DNA from 2 places in the Paenarthrobacter sp. NPDC090520 genome. Region 1 is predicted to be linked to the other one. Evidence: riboswitches for the same ligand, from Rfam matches in the RefSeq annotation. Region 1 holds a riboswitch; the other holds the start of a gene.
The links. Region 1 has a riboswitch for cyclic di-AMP ahead of ACIQTZ_RS05715 (NlpC/P60 family protein). Riboswitches for the same ligand answer to the same signal wherever they lie in the genome.
Positions count from the first base shown of each region.

Region 2: another riboswitch for cyclic di-AMP. It lies ahead of ACIQTZ_RS08535 (M23 family metallopeptidase); the one in region 1 lies ahead of ACIQTZ_RS05715 (NlpC/P60 family protein).

Region 1 covers NZ_JBIVXM010000003.1:200,862-208,507, forward strand. The annotation lists gene ACIQTZ_RS05700 (PEP/pyruvate-binding domain-containing protein) at 1-705, opposite strand, end outside; gene ACIQTZ_RS05705 (universal stress protein) at 840-1,877, opposite strand; gene ACIQTZ_RS05710 (FAD-binding protein) at 2,290-2,991, shown strand; gene ACIQTZ_RS05715 (NlpC/P60 family protein) at 3,158-3,940, opposite strand; cyclic di-AMP (ydaO/yuaA leader) riboswitch at 3,944-4,135, opposite strand; gene ACIQTZ_RS05720 (copper resistance protein CopC) at 4,286-4,918, opposite strand; gene ACIQTZ_RS05725 (NCS2 family permease) at 5,032-6,474, shown strand; gene hutG (formimidoylglutamase) at 6,548-7,498, shown strand; gene ACIQTZ_RS05735 (hypothetical protein) at 7,537-7,646, shown strand, end outside.
Region 2 covers NZ_JBIVXM010000005.1:149,788-157,433, forward strand. The annotation lists gene ACIQTZ_RS08510 (hypothetical protein) at 1-113, opposite strand, end outside; gene ACIQTZ_RS08515 (cold-shock protein) at 306-689, shown strand; gene ACIQTZ_RS08520 (DUF3027 domain-containing protein) at 697-1,344, shown strand; gene serC (phosphoserine transaminase) at 1,431-2,561, opposite strand; gene ACIQTZ_RS08530 (metal-dependent transcriptional regulator) at 2,861-3,556, shown strand; cyclic di-AMP (ydaO/yuaA leader) riboswitch at 3,786-4,026, shown strand; gene ACIQTZ_RS08535 (M23 family metallopeptidase) at 4,031-4,861, shown strand; cyclic di-AMP (ydaO/yuaA leader) riboswitch at 5,008-5,166, shown strand; gene ACIQTZ_RS08540 (C40 family peptidase) at 5,171-5,917, shown strand; gene ACIQTZ_RS08545 (NlpC/P60 family protein) at 6,016-6,780, shown strand; gene ACIQTZ_RS08550 (HNH endonuclease) at 7,023-7,523, shown strand; gene ACIQTZ_RS08555 (NTP transferase domain-containing protein) at 7,566-7,646, shown strand, end outside.

The sequences.
Region 1 (7,646 bases):
GATGCCGTGGGTGGACCGGTAACTGACGGCCCTGTCCGTCCAGAGGGAAGCCCAGCATTTACTGACGGCGTCCAGGACGGAATCCACGCCCACGACGTTCAGGAACGTGTCCTGCTGGCCAGCGAAGCTTGCGAAGGCGAGATCCTCCGCAGTTGCCGAGGACCGGACAGCGACCGGAACGTCGGTTCCCAAGGCCACATACGCGGCCTGTACCTCCTTGGCGACTTCCGGCGGGATCCCTGCCTCGAGGACCAAGGACCGGGCACGGGCCGCAAGGGAGTTGAGGCGGGCAGGGTCCGGGCCGGTTGGGGAGCCGTCGCGCACCGGCGTCGCGCCCGTCGGGGCACCGCCCGAAGCGGCAGGTTCCGGGCCAGTCGGGGAGCCGTCGCGCACCGGCCTCGCCCCCGTCGGGGCACCGCCCGAAGCGGCAGGGTCCGGGCCGGTCGGGGAGCCGTCGCGCACCGGCGTCGCGCCCGTCGGGGCACCGCCCGAAGCGGCAGGTTCCGGGCCACCCGTGGCGTGGGCGCCCGTCGGGTCCGGGCCGGAAGCGGCGGCCTCCATGGCATCGAAGACCCCCTCCATTCCGGCGGACGCCAGCGAACGGCGGTAGGCCGCCGTCGTCAGGCAGAAGCCCGGAGGCACCGGCAGCCCGGCCGCCGACAGTTCACCGAGGTTGGCGGCCTTACCGCCAACATCCGCCAGCATGCCTGCCCGGATCTCCTCCAGCGGCAGGATGAACGCGGAGCCGCCAGCATCCTGCGGCGGCTCTTGTGCCTTTGCCCGCGGTTTCTTTTCCCGTGCGCCGGGATCCTGGCCGTCCATCGACCGGCGCCGTTACCTTATGCAGCCCCGAGCATGGGACCGAAGTTGGCCCGGTCGGCAAGCCGCGGGTCCTCCCGGTCCGGGACCACCAGCACAGGACCCTTGGCGTGGTGAAGGACGCCGTCGGACGTAGATCCAAGGAGCATCCCGGCAAAACCGCCGCGGCCCCGGGTACCCAGCACCACAAGCTCAACGCCCCTGCTTGCTTCCACCAGGACATCCACGGGTGAGCCGTCGGTCAGTTCGGTTTCCACGGTCAGTTTGGGGAAGTGGCTGCGCAGCCAGGCGACGCCTGCGTCCAGTTGCACCTTGATGTCCGCGAACAGGGCATCCCTGTCCAGCGGCGCGGGAACCCAGGCGAGGGAGCCGCTGTATTGCGGGACGGCACAAATGACCCGGAGCTTGGCTCCCATCCGTTCTGCCTGCTCGGCAGCTTCCAAAACTGCGATGCGGGCCTGCTCGGAACCATCGACTCCTACCACTACGACGTTCTCCACCGTGCGCGGACCGGCCTTGGCGTGCTCGGCCTTGATGTGGCGGTCCTCGGTGTTCTCCCCGAGGCGATCGGCGCAGTACAACGGCACCGTAACCGTGGGGCATTTTGCGTGGGCCGGGAGCGCGCTGCTCACCGAACCCAGCAGCCGCCCAACGAAACCTCCCCGGCCCCGGCTTCCGAAGACCAGCAATGCGGCCTCGGTTGAAAGGTCCAGCAACACCCCGGCGGCATCTCCATTCTCCACGGAGGCATCCACGTCCAGGTCATAGCCGGCCACCTTGTCCATGGCCTGTTTGACGATTGCTTCCGCACCCTCGCGGATGACGGAATCGTCCACGGTGGCGTAACCGCCGTCCAGGCCGGAGGCCGCGAAAATCGGCACTGAATAGGCCGTGACGATATGCAGGGGAAGTTGGCGGCGTTCAGCCTCGCGGGCCGCCCACACCAAAGCGCATTGACCGTGTTCCGAGCCGTCTACTCCGACGACGATTCCACCGGGTGCAACGGCTTCTCCGTCGCCGCTCCGGGGTTCTTCAACGTGACTGCCGTGCTGGTCCATGGGGCCCGCCTCTCCACCTGCTGCTTTTGTTCCGGTCATTCTGCCAGAGGTTTCACCCGCAAGGTGACACGCCCGGCCTGGTGCGAATATCCGGGGAAGGAGAAGTTCAGGGCATCCCCTTCCACTGCCCACTATTCTCGGTTGCCAAGGCCGAATCAAGGCGACTTTTCGCCCGCCGCATAACGGTCCGGGCTCGGTTTCAGGTGTGGTTGCCGGACTCTGGATGAACAAGTAAAAACACGCTGCCATTGAGGCTATCCACGGCCCCAAAAGTTCTGTAGTGTTCGAGTCACCGAATGGCCGGCAAGCGTGTTCCAGGACACACCCGGCCATTTGTTTGCGGACGCTGGGGGAGCTTGGACGCGAAACAACGCGATGCCTTCGGGCACACACGTCAAGGAGGAACCAAGCAGTGTCACTCACGCCTGATTCCGGCACAGAGCGCACCACCACCGTGGTGATTGGAGCCGGGCTTTCCGGCCTGGCCGTGGCCAGCGAGCTCAGCCGCTACGGCGTTGGCTCAATTGTGGTGGACGGGTTTGGATCCCTGTCCACATCCGGTCCCTCCGTCCACACGGGAATGCTGCAGCGCTGCGATGCTGCCGACCCCGCGGCCATGCTGGAACGCAACCAGATCCTCCGGCACTTGCGGAACTACGCAGCCAGCCATCAGCTCGACGTGCGGAGCACCACCAAGGCGGTGCGCCTGGACTTCCTGGGAGCCAGCCAGGGCCTGCAACTCGGCGAGCGGAGCGTGGCGGACCTTTCGACTCCCGGCATTGGCGTCCCCGGCCTGGCAACGGCGGGCCTCGCCCCGTTCGAGCCGGCACCTCGACAGTGGGCCGTACACACGGCCAGCGGCATCCTCCTGGCGGACCACATCGTTGTGACGCGTTGCGCCCAAAGCCAGTTGCGCCGGATGTTGGCCGAACTGGGCATCGCGATCGGGCAGAACCTCGTGGCAGCCATGCGGGCAGTGGGGATGCACCTGGTGGGAGTCGGCGAACTCATCACCCCCACGCCCAAAGAGGTGCTGCGGCAAGCGAAGGCCGTGGGCCAGGCGATCTCGTCCAGGGTGGCGCTCCCGGCCGGACCCGGCATCGCAATCGCCTGAAACCGGCACGGCCAGCGCCGCGGCTGCCAGACCAAACCGGCATGCCCGCTACGAGCAGCGACGTGCCGGGACCTTGAGTCCCCAGCTAGCCCTTAACAACAAAAGGCCGGCACCCGGAGAGCAATCTCTCCCAGGTGCCGGCCTTGGTGGTGTTTAAGCGTGAAGCTTAGGCGCCAGCGCGTACGTACGTGATGGGGCCGGTTGCGGTCAGCCAGCTGATCGGGTGGATGCCGGTCTGGTTGCCGTTGATGCCGCCACTGATGGCCTGGCCGTTGCCGATGTAGATAGCAACGTGGCCGGACTGGACAATCATGTCGCCGGGCTGGGGATCGCTGACTACCTTGCCGTAGTTCAGGAACTGCATCGGAGCGAGGTCACCCACGGGGATGCCTGCCGAGCCGAGTGCGCGCTCCACCATGGCGGTGCAGTCCTGCATGATGCCGATCTGGGCGTAAGCCGAAGCAACCATGGCTGCGTTGACACTCCCGGCAGGTGCTGCTGCTGCAGGAGCCGCGGCGGCGGGAGCAGCCGCGGTAGCTGCAACGGTAGCCTTGGCCGTGGTGGCAGCCGCAGTGGTTGCCTTCTTGGCCGGAGCCGCAGCCACGGGGGCCGGCTTCTCGATCACGGGAGCTGCCACGGAGGAAACCGCGGGGCGCTCGAAGTTGATGGTGGCAGTTGCAGCTGCGGTGACCACCTTGTTGGGGGTCTCCGCAACGGTTTCGGCAACCGTCGCCGGGCTGGAGTCACGCTGGACCGGGGCCTGTGCGGGGGTCTCGGCAGCGTGGGCGGCAATGGAGCCGGTCAGGACAAGGCCGGAAGCCGCAGCAATAACGGCTGCCTGGCGGCCAGCGCCCGAAGCGTTGCTGGCAACGGCCTTGGAGATGGAGATGAACGGATTGGGACGTGCGATGTCCGCCTTACGACGGCCGCGAAGAATGCGTGAAGACATGAAAAGGCCTCTCCCGATGCCTGCGAGGTTAGCTGTCGGATTCGGATGGGAGTCACCCGGTCACTATCCCCCGCTGTTAAGCGGAAGCTTCGTGACTTCACCCCAAGGCGCGCTCAATGGCGGCCTAAAATGGGTTCCCCGTCTCTGCCGTAGGTTTGTCTGCGAACGGATTCCGGACTGCGGCAGAGCTAGGCAATCAGGCCGGAAGTGCCCCAAATAGGGATCGGGCACAGGTACTACCGTAACGGATGATCACGCCAAAGTCACATTTGAGTAACGAGGAGTTGGCTTTGCGCGTGTCGCGGTAACCCTTTCGAGATTTTCGCAGGTATGTAGAAAACCGCGTCATTCCGCGGAATTATCGCCCTCGGCCTCGTTGGAAGCGGCCAACTTCCTGCGGGCTGTAACAGCCAGGAAAACCACCAGGCCGACTGCCACCACGGCGAGGCCCACAATGCTCCACGGGAAGGGCTGGGAGGCGGCCGGAGCCGACTCGCCGGAGCCGGTCCCCGGAGCTGCCGTTCCTGCGCTCGGAACCACCGCTCCCGATGCCGAAGCGGACGGCGAGGCGCCCGCGGAGCCGTCTGCCGCCGTCGTGCTTCCCGTGGTGGCCGTGAACTTGAAGGTGCCCTCAATGGGGTGCGAATCGGAGCTGACCACGCGCCACACCACCGTGTACTCGCCGGCCGGCGCTCCCGGGCGCAACTTTTGGACTGCCTGGTTGTCGATGATTTCGACGGCGCCGTCAGCCCAGTTTTCGCCGCCCGCGGTGACCGTCACCCCGGAACCGATGGCCAGCGGACGGTTGTTGAAGGTGATGGAGACCGACGCCGGGACTGCCGCCACGGTGGCTCCGTTGGCCGGAGTGGTGGACTCGGCGACGTCGTGCGCGGACGCGGGGGCGGCACCAAAAAGTACCGCCGAGGCGAAGGCAAGGGCGGCAACGACGGCGGCCAGAAGCGGGCGGATGGTACGCATGGGGCGGTTTCTCCTAATGTTGGCTTCCTTACAGACTAGGCGAATCGTCCGGGCGCCCCGTAGCCGCGGGCATAGGATTTGAGAGCACACTCACCCGATCCCCGGAGACCTTCATGCTTAAACAAGGTTCTGCCATAGACCGCTACTTCAAGATTTCCGAACGTGGTTCCACGTACTCACGGGAAATCCGTGGCGGGTTCGCGACCTTCTTTGCCATGAGCTACATCGTGGTCCTGAACCCCCTGATCCTCTCCGGAGCCGACTCCAGCGGAGCGTCCCTGGGCTTCACGGCAGTTGCAGCCACCACCGCGTTCGTTGCGGGCATCCTGACCATCCTCATGGGAGCCTGGGCCAAGCACCCGTTCGCCGTGGCCACGGGCCTGGGAGTGAACGCCTTCGTTGCCGTCACCGTCGCTTCACACCCGGGGCTGACGTGGCCGGACATGATGGGCCTCGTGGTCTTGTCCGGCCTCACCATGTTGATCCTGGTCCTCACGGGCTTCCGCACCGCTGTATTCAAAGCTGTCCCGGAAGCCCTCAAGACCGCGATCGTGGTGGGCATCGGCCTGTTCATTGCCCTGATCGGCCTGGTCAACGCCGGTTTCGTCCGGCGCATCCCCGACGCTGCCGGAACCACGGTTCCCCTGGGACTCGGCGTGGACGGCAAGCTCATGGGCTGGCCAACACTGGTGTTCGCCGTCGGCCTGATCCTGACCATCGCCTTGGTGGTCCGCAAGGTCCGCGGCGCGATCCTGATCGGCATCGTCGTATCCACCGCGTTGGCGGCGATCCTGGAATTCACCCTGCACATCGGCCCGAGCTTCGACGGCAAGAACGTCAACCCGCGCGGCTGGTCCCTCGTGGCACCGACGCTCTCGGAATGGGGCGCTCCGGACCTTTCGCTGATCGGCAAAGCCAACCCCTTCGGCGCTTTTGAACATCTAGGCTTCATCGCCGCAGCCCTGCTGGCCTTCGTGATCCTGCTCAGTATCTTCTTCGACGCCATGGGCACCATGGTGGGCCTGGCCAACGAGGCGGGAACCGTGGACAAGCATGGCAACATCCCCAACGTGGACCGCGTGCTCCAAGTGGACGCCCTCGGCGCGATTGTTGGGGGCGGCGCGTCCGTCTCGTCCAACCAGATCTTCGTGGAGTCCGGAGCCGGCATCGGCGAAGGTGCGCGGACCGGCCTGGCGTCCATCGTGACCGGTGTGCTGTTCCTGGTGGCCATGTTCTTCACGCCGCTCATCAACCTGGTTCCGTTCGAAGCCGTCGCCCCCGCGCTGGTGGTGGTGGGCTTCATGATGGTGTCCCAGGTGGGCAAGATCGACTGGCAGGACTGGGGCGTGGGCATCCCGGCGTTCTTGACCATCGCCCTCATGCCGTTCACGTACTCGATCGCCAACGGCCTCGGGGCGGGCTTCATCTCCTACGTCCTCATCCGCACCTTCCAGGGCCGCGCCCGCGAAGTGCACCCGCTCATGTGGGCCGTTGCAGCGGCGTTCCTGCTGTTCTTCGGCATCGGAACAGTGGAGGAACTGCTGGGCGTGAAGTAGGCATTCCGGTATTTCAGACACTCCGGACGCGGAACTGCTGGCTTTGGCAGTCCGGGTCCGGTGTGCTTTAAGCATGGAAACCAGCGCCTTCACCGTAGACACCACTCCCAAGCCGTGGACCGGACGCTTCGACGGCGACGGCGACGAACACCGCCGGTGGTGGCAGGCCGTGGCTCCCCATGCTCCGGAGGCCGCCGCAGCCGCCTCGCGTCCCGCCGTCGTGCTTGGTTTCTGCAGCGACGCCGGCGTGAAGCGCAACAAAGGGCGCGTGGGTGCCGCCGCAGCTCCGGCCGCGATCCGTGCCGCGCTGGGTCCTTTGGCCTTCCACCTGGACCGCGACGTTTTCGACGCCGGCGACGTTGTGGTCGAGGGCGACGCCCTGGAAGCAGGCCAGGAGCGGGCAGGACGCGCCATTGCGGGACTGCTCGACGGCGGCAACCTCACCGTGGTGCTGGGCGGCGGGCACGAGACCGCGTTTGCCAGCTACCTGGGCGTTGCCGGATCGGAGGCCGTGCGCAGCGGAAAACGTTTGGGCGTGCTGAACCTCGATGCCCACTTCGACCTGCGGGACGAGCCGACACCGAGCTCCGGGACCCCGTTCCTCCAGATGGCCCGGGAGGAAGCCGCCGCGGGGCGCGAACTGCAGTACGCCGTCGTGGGTATTTCCGAACCCAACAACACGCGGACCCTGTTCGATACCGCGGACCGGCTCGGCGTGAAATACCTGCTGGACGAAGACTGCTCACCGGAAGCGGTGGAGACCTTCGTGGCCGACTTCCTGGCCGGGATCGACGTGCTGTACCTGACGATCGACCTCGATGTGTTGCCCGCCGCGGTGGCGCCGGGCGTGAGTGCCCCGGCCGCGTATGGCGTGCCGCTGCCGGTGATCAGCGCGGTCTGCAAGCAGGTTGCCGCGAGTGGCGCGTTGCTGCACCTGGACGTGGCTGAATTGAACCCTGAGTTCGACATCGACTCCCGTACCGCCAAGGTTGCGGCCCGGCTGGTGAACACGCTCCTGGCCTAGCTGTTTCCTTGCGGCCATCCTGCGCATAGCCTGTGTGGATGGGCACAACTCCTGTGCAGGACAAGTGGACTGTCCAGAACAAATGGACCTGGGTCTCCGGACCCGTGGCGGTTGCCCTTGGCCTCGCTGCCCACGTTGTCTCCGGCGG
Region 2 (7,646 bases), on a different contig from region 1:
GCAATTCCGCCGTTGAAGGCGATGGCCATGACAGCCGCGACGGCGGCCAGGGAAATGATGGCAACGATCGCGGCGGCAATCGTCAGGGGGCGGCGGTAACCCGTGGAAGTCATGCCTCAACGCTAGCTGTTTGCTCGCGGTCGCCGCTACGCGGGACGGTGCGAAGCATGATTAGGGTGCCCGGCAGGATAACCTTGAAGGAACAGACCCACACGGAGCGGGCTGTCACCCTCGATCCCGCAGGACTCTGTGGATGCGGTGGCGGCCCGACGTGTTTCCACGCAAGAACGAAGAAGGTTGATTACGTGCCCACCGGCAAGGTCAAGTGGTATGACAAGGAAAAGGGCTTCGGATTCCTCGCGGCCGAAGACGGCCAGGAAGTTTTCCTGCCCAAGACGTCCCTGCCTGCAGGGGTCACCGAGCTGAAGGCCGGTACGCGCGTGGAGTTCGGCGTTGCCGACGGCCGCCGCGGTGCCCAGGCGCTGGGCCTGCGCGTCCTGGACAAGACCCCCTCCATCGCAAAGGCCAAGCGCATGAACGCCCGCGACCTGGCACCGCTGGTCCAGGACCTGGTCACCGTCCTGGACAATCTGTCCGGTACGTTGTCCTCGGGAAAGTATCCGGAAGGCAACAAGGCCAAGGCGATCGGAATGGCGCTGCGCAAGGTTGCCGACGAGCTGGAAGCCTAGGAACGCCATGACATCGGAATCCGCACGGGATATAGAGGCAGGGGAAGGCGCTCAGGAAACCCCTGCCCTCCCCGTTGCCGAGGCTCCTGCAAACGGGGACGCCCCTGCCACCAGGGAAGTTCCCGGGCGGAAGCCCGCTGAAGCCAAGGCCGCAGCCCCGAAGCCGCGCGCCGGCGTTCCTGTATGGCGCACCGGCAAGCCGGACTCCTACCTGGCTGCCGCCGTCGACGTCGCCCGCCAGGCCGTGGAAGGCATTGCCAACCGTGGGGAAGTAGGTGCGCACCTCGGAGCCAAATCGGAAGGCGACCGGGTGGTGACCCACCTGTTCGAATCGAAGCTGGCAGGTTACGGCGGCTGGCAGTGGTACGCCGTGGTGACCCGTAACTCGCGTTCCAAAATCGTCACCGTCAGCGAGCTGGGGCTCCTGCCGTCCGAGGACTCCATCCTTGCGCCGGAATGGGTGCCGTGGGCCAAACGGGTCCGCCCGGAGGACGAGAAGCCGTTGGTTGAAGAGACCGAGGAAGACGTCGCCGAGGAAACGGTCAAGGCGGGCGAAGACGATGCCCAGGTTGATGACGACGCGGATGACGATTCGGACGAGACCGGGGACGCCGTCGAAGACGCGGACCACTCCGGCCAGGACGACCAGCAATAACTGAAGACACAAAAAGGCGCCTGCCGGGAAGAATCCTTCCCGGCAGGCGCCTTTTAGCGTTCCGGCCGTGCGGCCGCTGATGGTGTTTACTTCTTCAGTTCGCCAACCACGTAGTCGATGCTGGCGAGCAGTGCCGAAACGTCATCCGGTTCGATGGCCACGAACGTGGCGATCCGGAGCTGGTTGCGGCCAAGCTTCCGGTAAGGCTCGGTGTCCACCACTCCGTTGGCGCGCAGCACCTTGGCGATGGCAGCTGCGTCGATCGAATCATCGAAGTCGATGGTGGCGATGACGTTGGAGCGTTCCTCGGCGTTGGCCACGAAGGGCGTGGCGTACTCGGAGGCCTCGGCCCAGGAGTACACGCGGCTGGCGGAGTCCGCCGTGCGCTTGCTGGCGAAATCCAGGCCACCGTTGCTGTTGAGCCACTGCACCTGGGCGTCCAGCGTGACCAGCGTGGACAACGACGGCGTGTTGTAGGTCTGGTTCAGCTTGGAGTTGTCGATCGCTGTCTGGAGGTCCAGGAAGTCGGGGATCCAGCGGCCGCTGGCCTTCACCCGGGCAGCGCGCTCCAGCGCGGCGGGGGAGAAGAGGCCCAGCCACAGGCCGCCGTCGGAAGCGAAATTCTTTTGCGGCGCGAAGTAGTACACGTCGGACTCCGCGACGTCCACGTCCAGGCCACCGGCGGCAGAGGTTGCGTCCACCACGATCAGCGAGCCTTCGTCTGCGCCGTCAATGCGCTTGACCGGAGCTGAGACGCCCGTGGACGTCTCGTTCTGTGGCCAGGCGTAGACATCCACCCCGGCCTCGGCCTGCGGCGACGGACGGGTGCCCGGCTCGGACTTGATGATGGAGGAGGCGTCCAGGAAGGGAGCCTTGTTGGTGGCCGCCGCGAACTTGGAACCGAACTCGCCGAAGGAGAGGTGCTGGGCCTTCTTCTCCACCAGGCCGAACGCTGCGACATCCCAGAACGCCGTGGAACCGCCGACGCCGAGGACAACCTCGTAGCCCTCCGGGGCGCGGAAGAAAGTGCTGAGGCCTTCGCGGACGGACCCCACGAGGTTCTTCACCGGTGCCTGGCGGTGGGACGTGCCAAGAAGGGTGGCGGCCGCGGCGGACAGGGCTTCGACCTGCTCCGGGCGGACCTTGGACGGTCCTGCGCCGAAGCGTCCGTCCTTGGGCAGCAGGTCGGCGGGAATGGTGATGCTGTTGTCGCTCACGGGTGGCTCCAATGGGTATCGGTCAAAGATGGGTCGTGGCAGGTGGCATCAACTGCTCCTTCGACACCCCAATTCTGCCTGACACGGCGCGCGGGCAGGAACCTGCGGTTGTCATAGTCCGCCACGTGGAACGGTGCAGTCCGGGAGCGCAGGAACGCGAAGGAGGATTATTCAGAGTAATTCCAAATAAGCTAAGCTGGAGGAGGCGTCATGGGGCGGCGCCGCGGGACCGACCGCCTCGTCTGGACGCGGTACGGTGGACACTACGCGAGAACTGCGTTCGAGGAGAGCTGAGCTGGATGACGGATCTGATCGATACCACTGAGATGTATCTTCGGACCATTTTGGAGCTTGAGGAAGAGAACATCGTTGCTCTTCGGGCCCGCATTGCCGAGCGCCTGCGCCATTCCGGTCCCACTGTTTCCCAGACCATCGGCCGCATGGAGCGCGACGGCCTGGTGGTCGTGTCCAATGACCGCCACCTTGAGTTGACCGAGGTTGGCCGGAAGCGGGCCACCGAAGTGATGCGCAAGCACCGCCTGGCCGAGCGCCTCCTGGCCGATGTCATCGGCCTGGACTGGGCCTATGTGCATGACGAGGCTTGCCGCTGGGAGCACGTGATGAGTGAGCGGGTTGAACGCCGGCTGTACGAGTTGCTTGAGCACCCCACCGAGTCGCCGTACGGAAACCCGATCCCGGGCTTGGAAGCACTCGGTGGACGGGCCAGCCAGATCTCCCTCAAGGGCGACGTCAACCTCATCCAGGCAATGGACGGCTACGCCACGGACTCACGGGTTGTGGTGAGCAGGTTGGCCGAACCCATCCAGGTCGAGCCTGAACTCCTGACCCAACTCGATGAAGGCGGGATCCGCCCGGGCGCGGCAGTTTCGTTGGCGCGGGTAGGGGAGTACATCTCCGTCCGCGTCCCCGGCATCGAGGGCGCCCTGGAACTGCCACCCGAAGTTGCAGCCCACGTCTTCGTGGCGGTTGGCTGAGCGTAGGACTTCCGAGGCACCTCTCCCGAAAAGGATGGGTGCCTCACTTGTGTCCCGGCCGGAGTGTCTGATCTCACTACCAGAGTCGGGTAGAACGGCGTGACCTGCAGTTTCCGCCGAAAGGTGCTAAAGGCCCACCCCGGAAAGCGGCGCCGTGGAAGATAACGAATTTATTACCGAAGGCTTTAATCCCCTATAGTTATCTACTAGCGCCGATACCAAAGCGTTACCTGATCTGGAGCCGAGCTCTGCCAGCAGATCAGGGGTGTTATCCACTACTGGCAGAGGCGGGGGAACCACCATCGGCTGCCTGAAGAAGCAGCCTTGGGGTGAAGTCCGCAGCAGCAGTGCCTACTTACGCAATTTCCTCCGGGATACCTGTGTGCCGTACGCGCTGCGTGCGGGCCGGGTCTTTGCACTCTCTGATCCGAATCCGACAGCTAACTTCGCAGGCTTTCTAGAGAGGAACAGAGTTTGACATCGCAGAACGTCAGGGGCCGCCGACGCGCGTCCGGCCCCGCTGCTGAGCTGCGGCCAGCCCGCGTCGTAACGGAGATCCGGCCGCGCGACACCCAGCGTCAGGTGCGCCGCCGTAAGAGCCCGTTGCGCCAGGTTGCCGATTTCGCCGCAGCCAGTGGCGTAGGGCAGAAAGCCGGGGTGGCCCTGGCCGCCACAGGCCTCGCCCTCACTGTCGGTCTGCCGGCCACAAGCCCCGTCATGGCCACCTCCGAGTCGGGCCAAACAGAAGCTGCCCTTGCCGTATCCGGCGGCAGCCAGCCTGAGGTTTCCGCGGAAGCATCGGCAAAAATCGACTTCAGCCGTGCGGCGGTGGCCACCAAGGCCGATCCCGACGGCAAGCTAAAGCAGCTGCTCAGCGCCCAGTCCGTTGGCAGCATCCAGGCCAGTTCCTCCAAGGGCACCCTTGGAAGTCCGCTGGACACGCTGACAACCGCTTCTCCGTTCGGATACCGCGTCAGCCCGCTGACCGGTGGCACCGGCGACTTCCACCGCGGCCAGGACTTCGTTGCCCAGTGCGGCACCCAGGTCCACGCTGCCGCCGCCGGGAAGGTCACGTTTGCCGGGTGGCACGAGTACGGCGGAGGCAACCGCGTTGTGGTGGATCACGGCAATGGCCTTGAGACCACGTACAACCACCTGTCGTCCTTCAACGTCAAGGTTGGCCAGACTGTCAGCCGCGGTGACGTTGTAGCCCTGAGCGGCACCACGGGCGCCTCCACGGGCTGCCACCTGCACTTCGAGGTGCAGGTCAACGGCGAAGTTGTTGACCCCATGGGCTGGCTCTAAGCAAAGTCGATGGTCGTCTCTCGCATTCGCGACACACCCCGTGACCTGAATGTGACATTCGCTTTCAACTGTTGTACCGTCTAAAGCGCATCGGCTTTTTAGGGGGCCGATGCACTTGAGTGGATTGCCTAGCTCTGCCACCACTCAGGATCCGTTCGCAAAATTCGTCTGGCAGGGGCGGGGGAACCACTTTTGGTCTTCGAGAGAAGGCCTTGGGGTTAAGTCACAAAGCTTCTCGAAGCGCGTGGCCGGATGACTCCCATCCGAATCCGACAGCTCACCTCGCAGGCATTGGGAGAGGCTACCTACGTGTCATCACGCACTACCCCTGCGCGCCACCGCGCCGAGACGGTTCACCCGTTGAACACTCTTTCGAAGGCTGTTTCAGCGAATGCCGGAACCGTTGGCCGCCAGGCCGCAGTTCTCGCCGCAGCCTCCGGCCTCGTCCTCAGCGTCGGCCTCCCGGCCCAGGCAGCGGACACCGATGTTTCCAAGGCCGAGACGAGCACGCAGCAGCTCCTCACCACCGAGGTTGTCACTGCAGAGCCCACGGCCACTGTTTCCTTCGACAGCCCCGTCGTGGCCACCAAGGAAGCCCCGAAGGTCCAGCGCGCGTCGCAGACCACCCAGCGCTCCCAGACAGCTGGTAACCAGACCACTGGCAGCCAGGCCGCCGGCTCGCTCACCGCACAGTTTTCCGACGCCAAGGAAACGGCCTCCAGCGCCGCAGCTTCCGGCCTCGCCGCGATCGCCTACACGGGCATCGGCCACCCCTACGTTTGGGGCGGCACCACTCCCAACGGCTGGGACTGCTCCGGCTTCACCCAGTGGGTCTACGCCCAGGCCGGCATCAGCATTCCCCGCGTCAACGCCTGGACTGCCATGAAGGCCACCAGCACGCCGCAGCCGGGTGACCTGGTCATGCAGAACGGCGGCGCACACGTAGGCATCTACGTCGGCAACGGCATGATGATCAGCGCTCTCAACCCGAGCCAGGGAACCTTGCTCCACTCGGTGGCTTCCACCGGCACGTCTTCATTCTTCACCCTCCGCTAAAACCCCGTTCGGGGTACGCCAGCATGCCCCCCAAGTGCTGGCTTGCCCGCAAACCGCGCGTGCCCCAACCGCGTGCGGAAACGAAAAGAGATTAAAAAATGACCAGTGCACACAAGGTTGCACGGCACCGAGCTGAGGCCCCCAAGACCAGCTCCCTTGCCGTGATCGCGAAGGCTGTCAGCAACAACGCCGGTGGCGTCGGCCGCCAGGCAGTCGTTATCGCTGCCGCTTCAGGACTGGTCTTGACCAGTGGCGTTGCTGCGAACGCCGCCGATACCAACGTCCAGCGTGAATCCACGGCCACCACAGCCCTTGATGTCCAGGCAGTCACGCAGTCCACCATCGCTGCCGACTCCACCGTGGCCATCTCCTACGAGAGCCCGGTTGTGACCACGGTGGAAGCTCCGGCTCCCGTCGTCGAGAAGCCCGCAGCGAAAGCCGCATCCGGCTCCACGGCTACCGGCGCGACCGCCACATTGGCAGTGGACAACTCAGCAACGGCGGCCGCCAAGGCTCCTGCAGCTTCCAGTGGCCTCGGGGCAGCCATCGCCGCCGCAGCCTATGCCCAGCTGGGAGTGACCCAGGACTGCACCATGTTGGTCACCAATTCGCTGGCGGCCGTGGGTATCAACTTCCACGATTGGCCGGCGGGCTACCTCTCCTTGGGCCGCACCGTCAGCGCCGCCGAAGCCCAGCCGGGCGACCTCGCGTACTACGCCAACGGTGGTTACGGTGGAATGGCACACATCGCCGTCTACGTCGGTAACGGCATGGCAGTACACGGTGGATGGAACGGGTCCACCACTGCACTCTTCAGTGTGAACGTCGGCTCCGGCCCGGTCTTCATCCGTGTGAACGGCTGATACAGATTCTTTGAACACCCCGCAGGAATACCTGCGGGGTGTTCCGCTTTAAGCCCCTCGCGGAGGGCCATGCATGGTGTCCCGCACATGAACATTCGCCGACACTGCACGGGAACAGGCCCGAAAATTCGTTGATACGGCATATAAGTGCTTACCCTTATGGTGTCGATCCACAGCCCGTACATGCAGAGGGCAGCCGGCCCTCGTGCCCCTGACGGGTGCGGCCGTGAAGAGGTACGTGCATGCGCACACTCGTTCTGAATGCTGGATATGAACCGCTGGCGGTAGTCACCTTCCGCCGGGCGCTGGTCCTTGTGCTGACTGGAAAAGCTAGCGTAGTGGCCGAAGGCGGCGAACCTGTCGTCGGGCCACAGGAGATTCTGGGACGTCCGTCCGTGATTCTCCTCAACCGCTACATCCGTCCCCGGTACAACAGGATCACCGCTGTGAGCCGCCGCGGGGTGCTCCGCCGCGACGGCCACCGCTGCGCCTATTGCGGCAAGACAGCGCACACCATAGACCATGTCCACCCCAAATCCAGGGGTGGCGCGGATTCCTGGGAAAACCTGGTTGCGGCGTGCTTGAAATGCAATAACGCCAAGAGCAACCAGACGCTCGCCGAGATGGGCTGGAAGCTTCGCTTCACGCCCGGCGTGCCCACGGGAACCATGTGGCAGATCAAAGAACTCGAGAAACCTGCGCCGGACTGGGACCCGTTCCTCTTGCCGGAATCCGCCGCCTGATCGATTTCTGTTGTGCTCCGGCCGTACGGGTAATCTGGGCGGATGGAGTTCAACGCCGTGATCCTGGCGGGTGGCAGGGCCACCCGCCTCGGTGGCGTGCCCAAGCCGGGATTAAGGTACGAC